DNA from 3 places in the Streptomyces hazeniae genome. Region 3 is predicted to be linked to each of the others. Evidence: riboswitches for the same ligand, from Rfam matches in the RefSeq annotation. Region 3 holds a riboswitch; each other region holds the start of a gene.

Region 1 (4,217 bases), on a different contig from region 3:
TGGAGGACGACGGCGAGCCGGTCCTGCCGCTCCTCCTCGGGCGGGGTGCGGAAGTGGGCGCCGGAGGCCCTGATCCGCTGCTTGGCGCGGTTGATCCGCTGCGCCATGGTCGCCTCGGGCACCAGGTGGGCGCGGGCGATCTCCGCCGTGGTGAGGCCGCCGACGGCGCGGAGGGTCAGGGCGACCTGCGCGGACGGTGTGAGCTCCGGGTGGCAGCACAGGAAGAGCAGGCTGAGCGTGTCGTCGTCGGACGGGGCGGCGTCCTCACCGGGTGGCGGGACGACGAGCGCGTCCGGCGGGGCCAGGGCGGCGTCCGCCTCCTCGCGGCGGCGGCGTGCGGAGTCGCTGCGGAGCTGGTCGGTGAGGCGGCGGGAGGCGACGCGGATGAGCCAGCCGCGCGGGTTCTCGGGCCGGCCCTCGGCCGGCCACTGCACGGCGGCGGCGAGCAGCGCCTCCTAGACGGCGTCCTCGGCTGCGTCGAAGTGGCCGTAGCGGCGGACCAGCGCGCCGAGGACCTGCGGCGCGTGGCGGCGCAGCAGGTCCTCGATGCGGGGGTCGGTGGTCACGCCTGGTCCGGCGGCCCGTCCGGGACGGGGCGGACGACGACCGCCGGCTCCGGGTCGGAGCCCTCCGGAACGGGGCAGGAGTAGGCACGGGCGGCGATCTCGTAGGCGCGCTCCGGGGTCTCCACGTCCACGATCCAGTAGCCCGCGAGCACCTCCTTGGTCTCGCCGAAGGGCCCGTCGGAGACCACGGGGCGGCCGTCCTTGTCTGCGGTGACCAGACGGGTCTGGGACGGCTCCGCCAGTCCCTGGGCGTCGACCCATTCACCGGACGCGACGAGGTCCTGGTTGAGCTTCTCCATGTGCTGGAACATGGCCTTGAGCTCGGACTCCGACCAGGCGGGGGCTCCCGGGGAGGGGTTTCCGCTCATGGCGTCGTAGTACTTCTGGGCTGACATCAGCATCAGCATGTACTTCATGGTCTGACTCCTTCGTCGGGGGCTCCCCTGCGGGTGCCTCTCACCGGAGACGTCGGAGCGGTGCGGCGTGTCTCGACGTCGCGGGGGAAGAAATCCCGGAAGAACTTCGGGCACCGCTCTCGACCGGATCACGGCCCGGTCACGGGCCCATTATCGCGGCCCGGCGCCCACCGCGCCCGGTAACACGCGGTTTCCCCGGAGCGAGCGGTACCCCAGCCCACGGCCACTGCGACCGCCGTCCTGCACAGGTCGCGCGCGAGGGCGGGACGCACGGGCGGAAGGGCGTCGCGCGTGCGTCACCGTGGACGGAGGTGACAGGCAAAACAGGCAAGTCCGACATGCACCCTCTCCACGCTTCCCTCGCACGACCAACACCGCTCCACGGCAGGAGAGCTGGAAATAGGTGGATATAAGGAACACCCCAAGTCCCTTGTGGCGGGACTCACATCGCGCCATGGCCGATCTTGGGAACCGGGACGCCCCAGGATGCGTCGCGCGGCCAAATCGCCTGCGGTGCCTGACGATTAGGAAATCCCGGGGATTCACCGCTCTCACGCTCGGAAAATGCTTCATCGCAAAGCGTCGAGGAACACCGGCCGGTAAAGATCGCAGACGCGAAGGTCACCTTTTCCCGCAGCTTGTCTCCGCCGAATCGGCTGTGGTCCTATGTGCTCGCTTCCGCACGTCATGGCGGAGGTTCCCGCGCCGGGACGCCGAATCCTGCCGACCGGCACCAGGGAAAAGCGCAGTAGTCAGCAACGGCAGGAGCGGGGGAACCAGGTAAGCGCCGCGCCGCACGACGGCCGGCTTGGGGTGAAGCCATGCCTCATCGCGCCCCCACGCGACGGGACATGGCCGGGCAACTCTTCTCGCCCGAATCCGACAGCTCACCTCGCAGGCGTAGGAGAGGATTCACCACCATGTCCCGTGGCCGTCACCGCCGCCCGCGTCATCTGTTCAACGCCCGCAAGGTCTCCCGCCTTTCCGTCGCGCTCGCCGCCGGCGGCGCCGTCGCCGCGCCGATCGCCGCAGCGGGCACCGCCCAGGCCGCCCCCGCCTCCGCGCCGGCCGCCGCCAACGTGAAGACCGTCAAGGCCGGCGCCAAGGCGGAGCAGACCGCCGCCGCCGAGAGCTACACCGTCGCCTCCGGCGACACCCTCTTCAAGATCGCCAACGCGCACGACGTGAAGGGCGGCTGGCAGACCGTCTACGAGGCCAACAAGGAGACGGTCGGCGGGAACCCGGACCTGATCCACCCCGGTCAGGAGCTGACCCTCGAGGCCGCGTCGGCCCAGAAGGGCGGCGAGGCCCAGCAGTCCTCCACCGAGACCTCCGGCGAGTCGGCCGACCAGGCCACCTACCCGGACAACCTGGACGGCTGGATCCGCGAGGCGCTGGCCATCATGGAGCAGGAGGGCATCCCGGGCTCCTACGACGGCATCCACCGCAACATCATCCGTGAGTCCGGCGGTGACCCGAGCGCCATCAACAACTGGGACATCAACGCCCAGAACGGCACGCCGTCCATCGGCCTGCTCCAGGTCATCAAGCCCACCTTCGACGCCTACCACGTCGAGGGCACGGCCTACGACCAGTACGACCCGGTCGCCAACATCGTCGCCGCCTGCAACTACGCGGCCGACCGCTACGGCAGCATCGACAACGTCAACGGCCCCTACTGAGCCTGACGTTCGAGGGTCACTCGACGGCCGCCTCCCACCGGCGTGCAGGTGGGAGGCGGCTTTCGTCGTGCCCGGGGGCGGCGCGCGGCAGCGGTCGGGAGCCGTCGCGGCAGCCGGGCTGCGCCGCCGAGTTCAGGCGACGGAGCCGATCGGCCGGGCCCCGCCGCGGGCCCCGGGACCATCGTGGTGGATCGGGGTGTGGGCCCCGGTCAGCGGCAGCCCGGAGCCGCCGCGGCGGCTGGCGACGATCTCCGCGGCGATGGACACCGCCGTCTCCTCGGGTGTGCGCGCGCCCAGGTCCAGGCCGATGGGCGAGCACAGCCGGGCGAGTTCGAGTTCGGTGACGCCCGCCGCGCGCAGCCGGGCGAGACGGTCCTCGTGGGTGCGGCGCGAGCCCATCGCCCCCACGTAGGCGACCGGCAGCCGCAGGGCACGCTCCAGCAGCGGGATGTCGAACTTGGCGTCGTGGGTGAGGACGCACACCACCGTGCGGGCGTCGACCTCGGTGGCGTCCAGGTAGTCGTGCGGCCAGTCGACGACCACCTCGTCCGCGTCCGGGAAGCGCGCCGCCGTGGCGAACACCGGACGGGCGTCGCAGACCGTGACGCGGTAGCCGAGGAACCTCCCCGCCCGGACCAGCGCCGCGGCGAAGTCGATCGCGCCGAACACCAGCATGCGCGGCGCCGGCACGCTCGACTCCACCAGCAGGGTGAGGGGTGCGCCGCAGCGGCTCCCCTCCGCCCCGATGCCGAGGGTGGCGGTGCGCCCGGCGTCCAGCAGGGCGCGCGCCTCGGCGGCGGCCGTACGGTCCAGGCCGGGGTGCCCGCCGAGGGTTCCCGCGGCACCGGACGCGCCGTCGCCGTGACCGGGCCCCTGACCGTCGCCGTGACCCTCACCGCTGTCGTCGTCCGGGCGGACGAGAAGCGCCCGCCCCAGGAGCTCCGGCGGACCGGCCACCACACGGGCGAGGGCCGCGGAGCCGCCGCGCGTCGCCGCGGCCGCGGCCGCCGCGTACGTCTCCCGCCACGGCGCGTCCGCGCGCACCGGCACGACCAGCACGTCGATGACGCCGCCGCAGGTCAGACCCACGGCGAAGGCGTCGTCGTCGCTGTAGCCGAAGCGCTCCGTGACGGGCCGGCCGTCCCGGAGCGCCTCGGCGCACAGCTCGTAGACCGCGCCCTCGACGCAGCCGCCGGACACGCTGCCGACCGCGGTGCCCCCGGCGTCCACGGCGAGCGCCGCGCCGGGCTGCCGGGGCGCGCTGCCGCTGACGGCCACCACCGTGGCCACGGCGAAGTCGCGGCCCTCCTCGCACCACTGGTGCAGTTCGGCGGCGATGTCCAGCACGGGGGAACCTCCAGGGTCGGTGCGGTGCGGTGCGGTGGGGCGGTGCGTCCGCTCCGGCTACTTCACTCCGAGCCAGGCCTCGATGGGCCCGAGCGAGAAGTAGACGAAGAAGACCAGTGCCAGTACCCACATCAGCCATCCCGGCTCCCGCCACCGGCCCTGCACGGCGCGGATCAGCACGTAGGAGATGACGCCCGCGGCGATAC
Region 2 (4,217 bases), on a different contig from region 3:
CGGCAGCACAGCGGTGCGAGCGGGGTGGTCCGCTCCTACGAGGAGGCGCTGAACGCCCTCGACCTCGCGGATCGCCTGGGTCTGGACGGCGTGCGGCTGCACGCGTCGGAACTCCTGGTCTTTCCGGTGCTGCTGCGCGACCGGGAGGCGATGGCCGACCTGGTCCGCACCGTGCTCGGCCCGCTGACGGAGGCGCGCGGCGGTGCCGAGCCCCTGCTCGAGACCCTGTCCGAGTGCGCCGCCGCCGGTTACGTGAACGCCGAGGCCGCGCGCCGGCTGGGCGTCAGCGTGCGCACCCTGTCGTACCGGCTGGAGCGCATCCGCAGCCTCACGGGGTACGACCCCGGCGACGCCCTGCACCGCTACACCCTGGAGACCGCCGCGATGGGTGCGCGCCTGCTGAACTGGCCCGCCGACGGGCTGTGACGAGGCCGCCTTCCCCCAGGAGCCGGGCGGGGCCGGGGAAGGCCCGGGAGCCGGGGGTCCCTACCGCTGGGCCAGGGACTGGGCCACGTGGTCGCCGAGCGCGGTGAGCCAGTCCAGTCCGGAGGGGCCGGTGCCCGTGCGCATGCCGTGGCGGCGCCCGTGGAACGCGTCCTGGACGGCGTGCAGCTGGGCCCAGCGGCGGGCCCGTTCACGGTCGAGTCCCGCGGCGTCCGCGAACACGTTCAGCGCCCGGAGCAGGGCGCTCTTCGGCACCTCGCCGGTCGTCAGGAACGCCAGGGCGCGGGACTTGAGCAGCGTCCCGGCGTCGAACGCGGGGTCCCCCGCCCAGCCCTCGGGGTCGATGGCCAGCCACGGTTCCCGGTCCGCGCGCAGGATGTTGCGCTCGTGCAGGTCGCCGTGGAGCAGCGTGTCCGGCTGGTCCCGGCCGAGTTCGCGGACGGTCGCCAGGGCGGCGTCCACCAGGTGATCCGGTAGCCGCGGCTCCAGTTCCGCGGCGTCCTTGAGCAGTTGCTCCTCCCAGGCGTCGGCCCGGTCCCGCAGCCTCGGCAGGCCGGGCGGAGCCGGCACGGCGAGCCGGCGGCTGAGCTGTCCGGCGACCTCCATCACCTCGTCGCCGTCCGCGACGTCGGCCAGCGTCGAGGGGCGGGCCCGCTCGAGGAGCATGGCGCACCGGTCGTCGTCGCGTTCGTGGAGCAGGACGGCCCCGCGCCCGGCCCATACCGCGAACGCGTCCGGCTCGTGGACGCGGTCGGGGTGCGGGAACGACACCTTCAGCACGCAGCGCCGCCCGGCGGGCCCGGACACCGGGAGGACCATCCCGATGCCGCCGTGCGCCGCCTCGCCGTCCGGTACGCAGTCCCACTGGCCCAGCAGGGCCTCCACGAGGCCCGGCAGGTCCGCCAGCCATCTCTTGCCGGAGGCTCCCTCGCGGTCGACGATGCTCCGCGCGAACAGCAGCGGGATTTCACGTGTCATCGGTGCAACGTACGGCCGCGCGCGGAGGGGCGGCGCCCCGTCGTCGCGGATGTAGGAGAACCACTGAGCGCCCCGCAGGGGCGGAACGGGGGGCGTGCTCGCTGGAGTCGGACGTCAACGCGCCGTGAACTTTGCCGGGTTCTGGCAATGTGCGAGTCCTGCGCTGCATGTCACGATGAGGCCCGCAAGGCAGCCGGCACGGGGGTGCGGCGCAGGAGTCCTCGGCGCGTCAAGCGCCGGGTTTCCCTCGCCGGTCCGATCGGGTCCGCCCACGGGAGGGGATCGGACACCGGCTGTCTGTGCAGGTGAAAGGCGTGGGCGCCGATACCTCCCACGGGGGTGGGGGTATCGGCGCCGGCACGCCGGAGCCGCCCGCGGCCCGAGGGGGGGGTCGTGCCGGGGAGGTCCCGGTGCGCCCGGCCGGGGGGAGGGCGATTGCCGGGCCTGGTTGCCCGGTTCTTGCCTCGGGGGAGGAGGACGGGGGAGGAGACGGGGGAGCGGTCCGCGCCTGCGCCGGAGGGGGAGCCGGGCGGGCGCGGACCGCGGAGCCGGAAAGGTCGTGCGGGTGGCCTGACGGCGGGTCAGCGGATCACGAGCTGCTGACCGGGAAGAATGAAATCGGGGTCGTCGCCGACGACCGAGCGGTTGTCCTCGTAGATCTGCTGCCAGGTGGTGCCGTAGGCGACGGCGATGGCGCCGAGGGTGTCACCCGAGCGGACGGTGTAGTCCGACCCGGTCGGCTGCACCGGTTGCACGGGCTGGGACTGCTGCTGGGGAGCCGACGGTGCCGCCGGCTCCGGCGCCTGCTGCTCCGGCGCCTGCTGCTCCGGCGCGCCGGTGTCGGGGGCCACCTCCGCGGGGGGAGCCCCTGCGGTCAGCCCGCCCTCGCTGCCGCAGACCGGCCAGGCGCCCGGGCCCTGCATCTCCAGCAGTTTCTCGGCCACGGCGATCTGCTCCTGCTTGCTGGCCAGGTCCGCACGCGGTGCGTACTGCGTGCCGCCGGCGGCCTCCCAGCTGGACTGGGAGAACTGCAGCCCGCCGTAGTAGCCGTTGCCGGTGTTGATCCGCCAGTTTCCGCTGGACTCGCATGCGGCGACCTGTTCCCAGGTGTCGACGGAAGCGGCTCTGGCGTTGGACGCCGACATCAGCGGAAGCGCGACCGCGGCTCCCGCCGTGCTCACCAGGGCCGCGACGCGTGCGCGGGTGCTGGACAGGTGTGCCCGGTACTTGCCAGTGAACAGCATGTTCGTCTCCTCACCGACGCCTGCGAGGTGAGCTGTCGGGCTCGGGCCGGAGAGTGCCCGTCCGTCCGCTGACGCGGGCGGATACGCCCCGAGCCGCTCCCTCCTTCGGGTGCGGCGGCCTACCTGGGTCCCCCGCTCCTGCCTACGGCGCTCACGCGACGAAGTGTCCCCGGCCGCCGGCAGGATTCGGCGTGACGGCCGCGGTGCCCGTCAGGCGACGAGCGATGCGACCGTAAGCACATCGCACCGGAGTGTTCAAAAACCGACATACAGGGCGTCCGGGCGTTCCGGTGTTGCGCCGAACCGGTGATTCCGCAGGTGGTGACGGTGTGTCGGACGTGCCTGCCGCCGCGGGAGCGTCACTCCTCTGGAGGGAGGCCGAACGCGCCGCCGCAGGCCTTCTCCTGACGTGGCGTCGAGCCGGCCGGTCGCGCTCGGGGGTCGGTTCGCCGGGAGGGAGGGGCCGGACGTTCACCTTGTGAAGAGACGGAGTGCGACCGTGGAAGTGCCGGGCCGGAGTCGTGGGTGTTACAGCTGATGCGCACGTGTCGGCTACGTGTGGGTAGCACACCGGAGAAGCTCAGGTCCAGCTCAAATCGCCATCGGCCTTCCCGGCATAGCGGGAGGTAGGGCGACATCCCGGGCGCCTTCTCTTTGTGAAGGGCCATTGACCGGTCTCAAGTCGGTCTGTAACTCTACGGAACGCAGGCGGTGTGGTCGACCGCCTTGGATCTCCACCCTGGAGCAACGCCGAACGGGGGTGAACCGACAGGGGTGGAGCACGGCAGAGCGTCCGAGAGGATTCTGCTGTTCGTTTGAATTTGTGCCGACACTGGGGTTGGAGGGTGGCACCCTCCGGGGCGTTATCGCGGTACGGGCCAGTGTATGTTCACATTCAAGCTGGGACTTCGGCGTGCCTGGAAACCACGGGCTCACCGGGTCCACGCGGGGAGTTCAAGCAGTGACAATTCGCATCCTAGTGGCCGACGAACGTCGCCTGATCTCGGAGACCCTGGCCGAAACCCTCAAGCAGGTACGGGACTTCGACGTCGTGGAGACCGTCAACGACAGCCGGCAGATCGTCCCGGCGGTGCTGCGCGTACGTCCCACCGTCGCCGTCCTCGGCGCGACCACCACGGGTCGCGACGAACTCCACCTCGCCGACGAACTGCGCGCCGCCGCACCCGACTGCGGCATCGCCGTCATCGCGGCCGAGCCCAGCAGAGCGGTCCTGGACCGCGCCGTGGCCGGCGTCTTCAGCGTCATCCCGAACCACGCCCGTTTAACTCATCTGGTGCATGCCATCCGGGGCATCGTGGCGGGTTGTCCGACGATCGACCCGTCCCTGCTCCGCCCTCCCTCCCGCAACAGCCGCCAGCTGAACGACCGGGAGAGAGAAGTGCTGAGACTGACGGCCGGCGGAGCACCGATCAAGGAGATCGCCGCAGAGCTCTACCTGTCACCCGGCACGGTCCGCAACGTCACCTCCAGCGCGATCAAGAAGCTGGAGGGGCGCAACAGGTTCGACGCCGCCCGGATAGCGAACAGCCG
Region 3 (4,217 bases):
AACTGCCCGGCGCCCAGGAGTACTTCGACCGCGTATCCGCCTGGGCCGAGGCGTCCGGCGCGACCACGACGGACGGCCCGTCCTTCGTCGGGCTGCCCGACCGCGCGCTGGCCATGATCCCCCGGGCGATGCAGCCGCACGCCGACCTCGTGGACCCCGATGTGGTGAGTTTCGTCGGGCCCTGCTTCGGGGACCGCGCCGACCAGGGTGCGTGGACCCGTCCGGCCGGGGCCGAGAACGTGCTGCTCGTGTCGCTCGGTTCGGCGTACACCCGGCAGCCGGAGTTCTACCGGCAGTGCCTGGCCGCCTTCGGCGGCCTCCCCGGCTGGCACGTGGTGCTGCAGATCGGCCGCTACGTCGACCCGTCCGAGCTGGGCGAGATCCCGGTGAACGTCGAAGTGCACTCCTGGGTACCGCAGTTGGCGATTCTGGGCCAGGCGGACGCCTTCGTCACGCACGCCGGGATGGGCGGCAGCAGCGAAGGGCTCTTCACGGGCGTGCCGATGATCGCGGTGCCGCAGGGCGCGGAGCAGTTCCAGAACGCGGACCGCCTCGTCGAACTGGGCGTGGCCCGCCGCCTCGACACCGCGGACGCGGACGCCGCGTCGCTGCGCGCCGCGCTGACCGCCCTCACCTCCGACCCCGAGGTGGCCCGACGGTCCGCCCGGCTGCGCGAGGACGCCCGCGCGGAGGGCGGCACCACACGGGCCGCCGACCTCCTGGAAGCCCTCCTGAGCCGGCGCTAGAAAGGGTCCGGCGGCCCTGGCGTCGGGGGGTGGTCCGCCAGGACCGCCGGAGTCTCGGTGGCCGCCCGCCCCGGTTCCCCGGTTGCCGCCGCCCCGCCCCTCCTTGTCGCCGAGTACTGCGGTGGGGGGAGGAGGTGTCACAGGCCTCGACGGGCACGAGGCGGCGGCACCGTCCCTGCATCAGGGACGTGAAAAGGAATCCCGGAGCAGAAGGGTCAGACGTTCAGTCCCTTCCCACGCAGCCAGGACAGCGGGTCGACGGGCGAACCGCCGCCCGGCCGGACCTCCAGGTGGAGGTGCGGTCCGGTGGAGTTGCCGGTGGAGCCGACGTTGCCGATGACGTCCTTGGTGTTGACCTCGGACCCGGCGGAGACGTTCATCGAGGACAGGTGGCAGTACCAGACCTCGGTGCCGTCGTCGAGTTCGAGTACGACGCGGTAGCCGTACGAGCCGGCCCAGCCGGCCTCCTTCACGGTGCCGCTGTGCACGGCCATCACCGGGGTGCCGGTCTGCGCGGCGAAGTCCTGGCCGGTGTGGTCGTTCTCCCACATGCTGCCGCCGGCGCCGTAGCTGGAGCTGAGCGTGTACGAGGAGAGCGGCACGCTGTAGCTGCGGGCGAGTTCGGCGAGCCGAGCGGCCTCGGCCTTGCGGCGGGCCTCCTCGGCGGCTTCGCGCTTGCGCTCGGCCTCGGCCTTGCGCTCGGCCTCCGCCTTCTTCGCGGCGGCCTCGGCGGCCTCCGCGCGCGCGATGTCCGCGGCGTCCTCGCGGACGGTGGCGTCGGCGGCCGACTGCTGCTGGGCGGCCTGCGCCAGGATGCGGGCCCGCAGGGACTCCCCGGCGTCCCCCTCCGGAGCAGCGGTCTCGGTGCTGAAGCCGGCCTGGGCGAGCGGCGCGTGAGCGGCGACCGTCGTGGTGTCCGCCGAACCGTCGACGCCGGGGACCAGGTCACCTATCTCGCTGGGCAGTTCGTCCGCCACCGTGCCGGCGAGGGAGGACATGTCGGCCATCGTGACGGAGGACGGCTTGTCCTTGGCCGTGGCCATTCCGCCCGCGCCGACGGCCGCGATCATGCCGACCCCGAGCACCGCACCGCTGCGGGCCATCCCGCCGCGCTGCTTCGCCACGCGGTGCCGGCCGCGCACCGGCCGCACCGATTCGGCGGTCGGGTTCCACCCGTCGTACGCCCCGTCCTGCTCCGGCCCGTAGACGGTCGGCACGGCGTAGGCGCCGGTGGCGTCGAAGGACTCCTCGAACTGGGGGAACTCGGTGGTGAGGTCGGTGTCGCCGACATGTCCGCTTCCGTAGAGGTCGCGGGCCTCGGGGGCATGCCTGGTGGACGCCACTGGGGGCGCTCTCCTTTCCTTCCTTCTCGCCTACCGGGTTAGCTGACGGGTTCGGAGCAGGAAGGTCTCCTACAGCGGTCCTTGGGCGGGACCGCCGATTCACCCCTGAAAGGTGGTTCCCCGGCTCCCTCGGTGTGTCGGCGCGAGCGGTGAGACTCGCGTGACCCACGTGCGGGATTAGGCGACGGCGCACGGTGCCGCCTGGAGTGACGGCAGTGACGACCGCGCTGCGTTATCGAACGTTAATAGACCCGCAGCCGGGAAACCAAGCCGGGCCGCTGATTTTGCCTACGCTTTGGCAGGGACTTCCCGCCCACCGAGGAGCAATACGGACGCACCAACACACCCCGTCAGCACGCCGGTTCCGTGGGTGATCACGAGTGGATCACGACGGCCGACACCGAACCTCCACCAACGGACCGTCAGCGCACCCGCCCCAACCTCCGTCACGGAACCGGCCTTCCGGTGCGAGTCGGACATGAGCGCACCCGAGCGAAGCTCAGGGCAGACGACCCCGCACGCCTCCCCCTCCAGCGCACGGGCGGGCCGCGACCGCGACGGACGTGAGGGGGCGTGGGCGGAGGGCAGGGGCGATGCGCCCGGAAACACTTGCCCGTGATGTGTGGGCCGCGAAGTAAGAGTCGTGCCCACCGTTCACCGAGAACGCGGCCCGTACATCATGGGTTTCCGGGTCGTCGGCCCGGACCGCAGCCCACGCCCCCGCCCCCCACCAGCCACCGCCCCACGGCACCGAACCGCCCCGGACGCGTCAGAGAATCGCCACGCGCTCCCACGCGGGCGGACTCTCCTCCGCCTTCTCCGGATCGGCGGCCGCCGCCTCCGTCTCGCCGGCCACACCCTCCGCCGGTCGCGCCTCCGCTGCACGGCCGCCCGCGTCGTCGCCCCCGTCGCCGTAACCGGAGACGCCCACGTAGGGCGCGACACTCCGGTAGGGGGCGGCGGAGGTGCCGTACCCCTCCGTACCGTTGGCCTGCCGCTCTGCGGAGAAGCCGTACCGCTCAAGCGAAGTGCCGTACAGGTCACCGCCGTTGCCGCCGTACACCGCGCCCCCGTACGCGGCAGGACCGGGCACCACCGGCGAAGGGCCGCCGTAGGACGGCCGCCCCTCCTCCGTGCGCCACCACCGCGCGCCGGTCTCCACGGGCTCGCTGCGGCCGTGACGGCCTCCCTGCCCCGGAACGGTGCGGCCGGCCAGGGACCACTCGCGTACGAGCGTCTCGTAGATGGGCGTGGGCGCGGAGGCATCCGCCGGGGGCGGAAGAGCCGGACGGGGAACCGTTTCTCCCGACCAGGGCACCGGCGACCACTGCGTGAGCATCACAGCCATGCCAGAGACAACGAGGCCCACCGGCCCGAAGTCACCCGCCCGGATCAGCCGTGTCACCCACAAGGGGGGTACGGGCCCGGAGTTCACCCGTACATCCCCCTGGCCCGGCCCGCCCGGTCCCGCCGCCCGGGCATCGCTCCGTCCACCGTCCGCCGCATGGAGCAACGTCCACGGGCACCACCGCCCACCTGCGCCGACGACGGGGCGCTCCGCCCGGAGCGCGGAACCGGGGGGATGCGACTTGGCTCGGATGCGGACGCGGGGCGTCCCGGGAGCACGCCGGCGCAGCCGCGCGCCGCGCACCCCGCCATCGTCGGAGGTTCGTTCATGCGTGCGTTTTCCACGCCGCGCCGGCCGAGAGTCGCTCGGCGGCTCTCCGGCGCGGCGCTGTCCGTGGCCGTCGTCGGCATAACCGCAACGACCGTCACGACCGCCTTCGCCGCCGGTGACGACGGCGCCATCAGGGTCGCCCCGGGCACGGCGCGTCCGGGCGGCACGGTCACGTTGTCGACGGACGCCTGCGGGCCCGGCGGCAGCGCCGGAGTGGACGCCAGTGCCCTGGGCGCCGGAATCCTCGGGCTGGAGCCGAGGGACGCGGAGGCCCGGACGGCGAAGGGCAAGCTGCGCGTCACGCGCGACACCAAGCCGGGCCGGTACGCGCTCGGCGGCTCCTGCACGGACGGGAGGGAACTCGCCGGCACGGTCGTGGTCGGTCCCGCGAAGCCCGCGGCCGGGGACGCGGAGCACCGCGCCGGTGAGCGGCAGCCCGCGACGGGCAGC

Evidence for each region. Region 3 has a riboswitch for cyclic di-AMP ahead of RM572_RS13550 (M23 family metallopeptidase). Riboswitches for the same ligand answer to the same signal wherever they lie in the genome.
Region 1: it holds a riboswitch for cyclic di-AMP, as region 3 does, so the genes downstream of both, RM572_RS16805 (transglycosylase SLT domain-containing protein) here and RM572_RS13550 (M23 family metallopeptidase) in region 3, are expected to answer to the same signal.
Region 2: it holds a riboswitch for cyclic di-AMP, as region 3 does, so the genes downstream of both, RM572_RS02925 (transglycosylase family protein) here and RM572_RS13550 (M23 family metallopeptidase) in region 3, are expected to answer to the same signal.

What each region holds. Positions count from the first base shown of each region.
Region 1 covers NZ_JAVREQ010000014.1:122,499-126,715, forward strand. The annotation lists partial or broken gene RM572_RS16795 (RNA polymerase sigma factor) at 1-566, opposite strand, end outside; gene RM572_RS16800 (YciI family protein) at 563-982, opposite strand; cyclic di-AMP (ydaO/yuaA leader) riboswitch at 1,717-1,898, shown strand; gene RM572_RS16805 (transglycosylase SLT domain-containing protein) at 1,903-2,664, shown strand; gene RM572_RS16810 (XdhC family protein) at 2,797-4,011, opposite strand; gene RM572_RS16815 (NCS2 family permease) at 4,069-4,217, opposite strand, start outside.
Region 2 covers NZ_JAVREQ010000001.1:722,673-726,889, reverse strand. The annotation lists gene RM572_RS02935 (PucR family transcriptional regulator) at 1-426, shown strand, start outside; gene RM572_RS02930 (aminoglycoside phosphotransferase family protein) at 487-1,422, opposite strand; gene RM572_RS02925 (transglycosylase family protein) at 2,004-2,666, opposite strand; cyclic di-AMP (ydaO/yuaA leader) riboswitch at 2,669-2,826, opposite strand; gene RM572_RS02920 (response regulator transcription factor) at 3,628-4,217, shown strand, end outside.
Region 3 covers NZ_JAVREQ010000010.1:135,388-139,604, reverse strand. The annotation lists gene RM572_RS13555 (macrolide family glycosyltransferase) at 1-746, shown strand, start outside; gene RM572_RS13550 (M23 family metallopeptidase) at 962-2,089, opposite strand; cyclic di-AMP (ydaO/yuaA leader) riboswitch at 2,102-2,242, opposite strand; gene RM572_RS13545 (hypothetical protein) at 2,859-3,437, opposite strand; gene RM572_RS13540 (hypothetical protein) at 3,765-4,217, shown strand, end outside.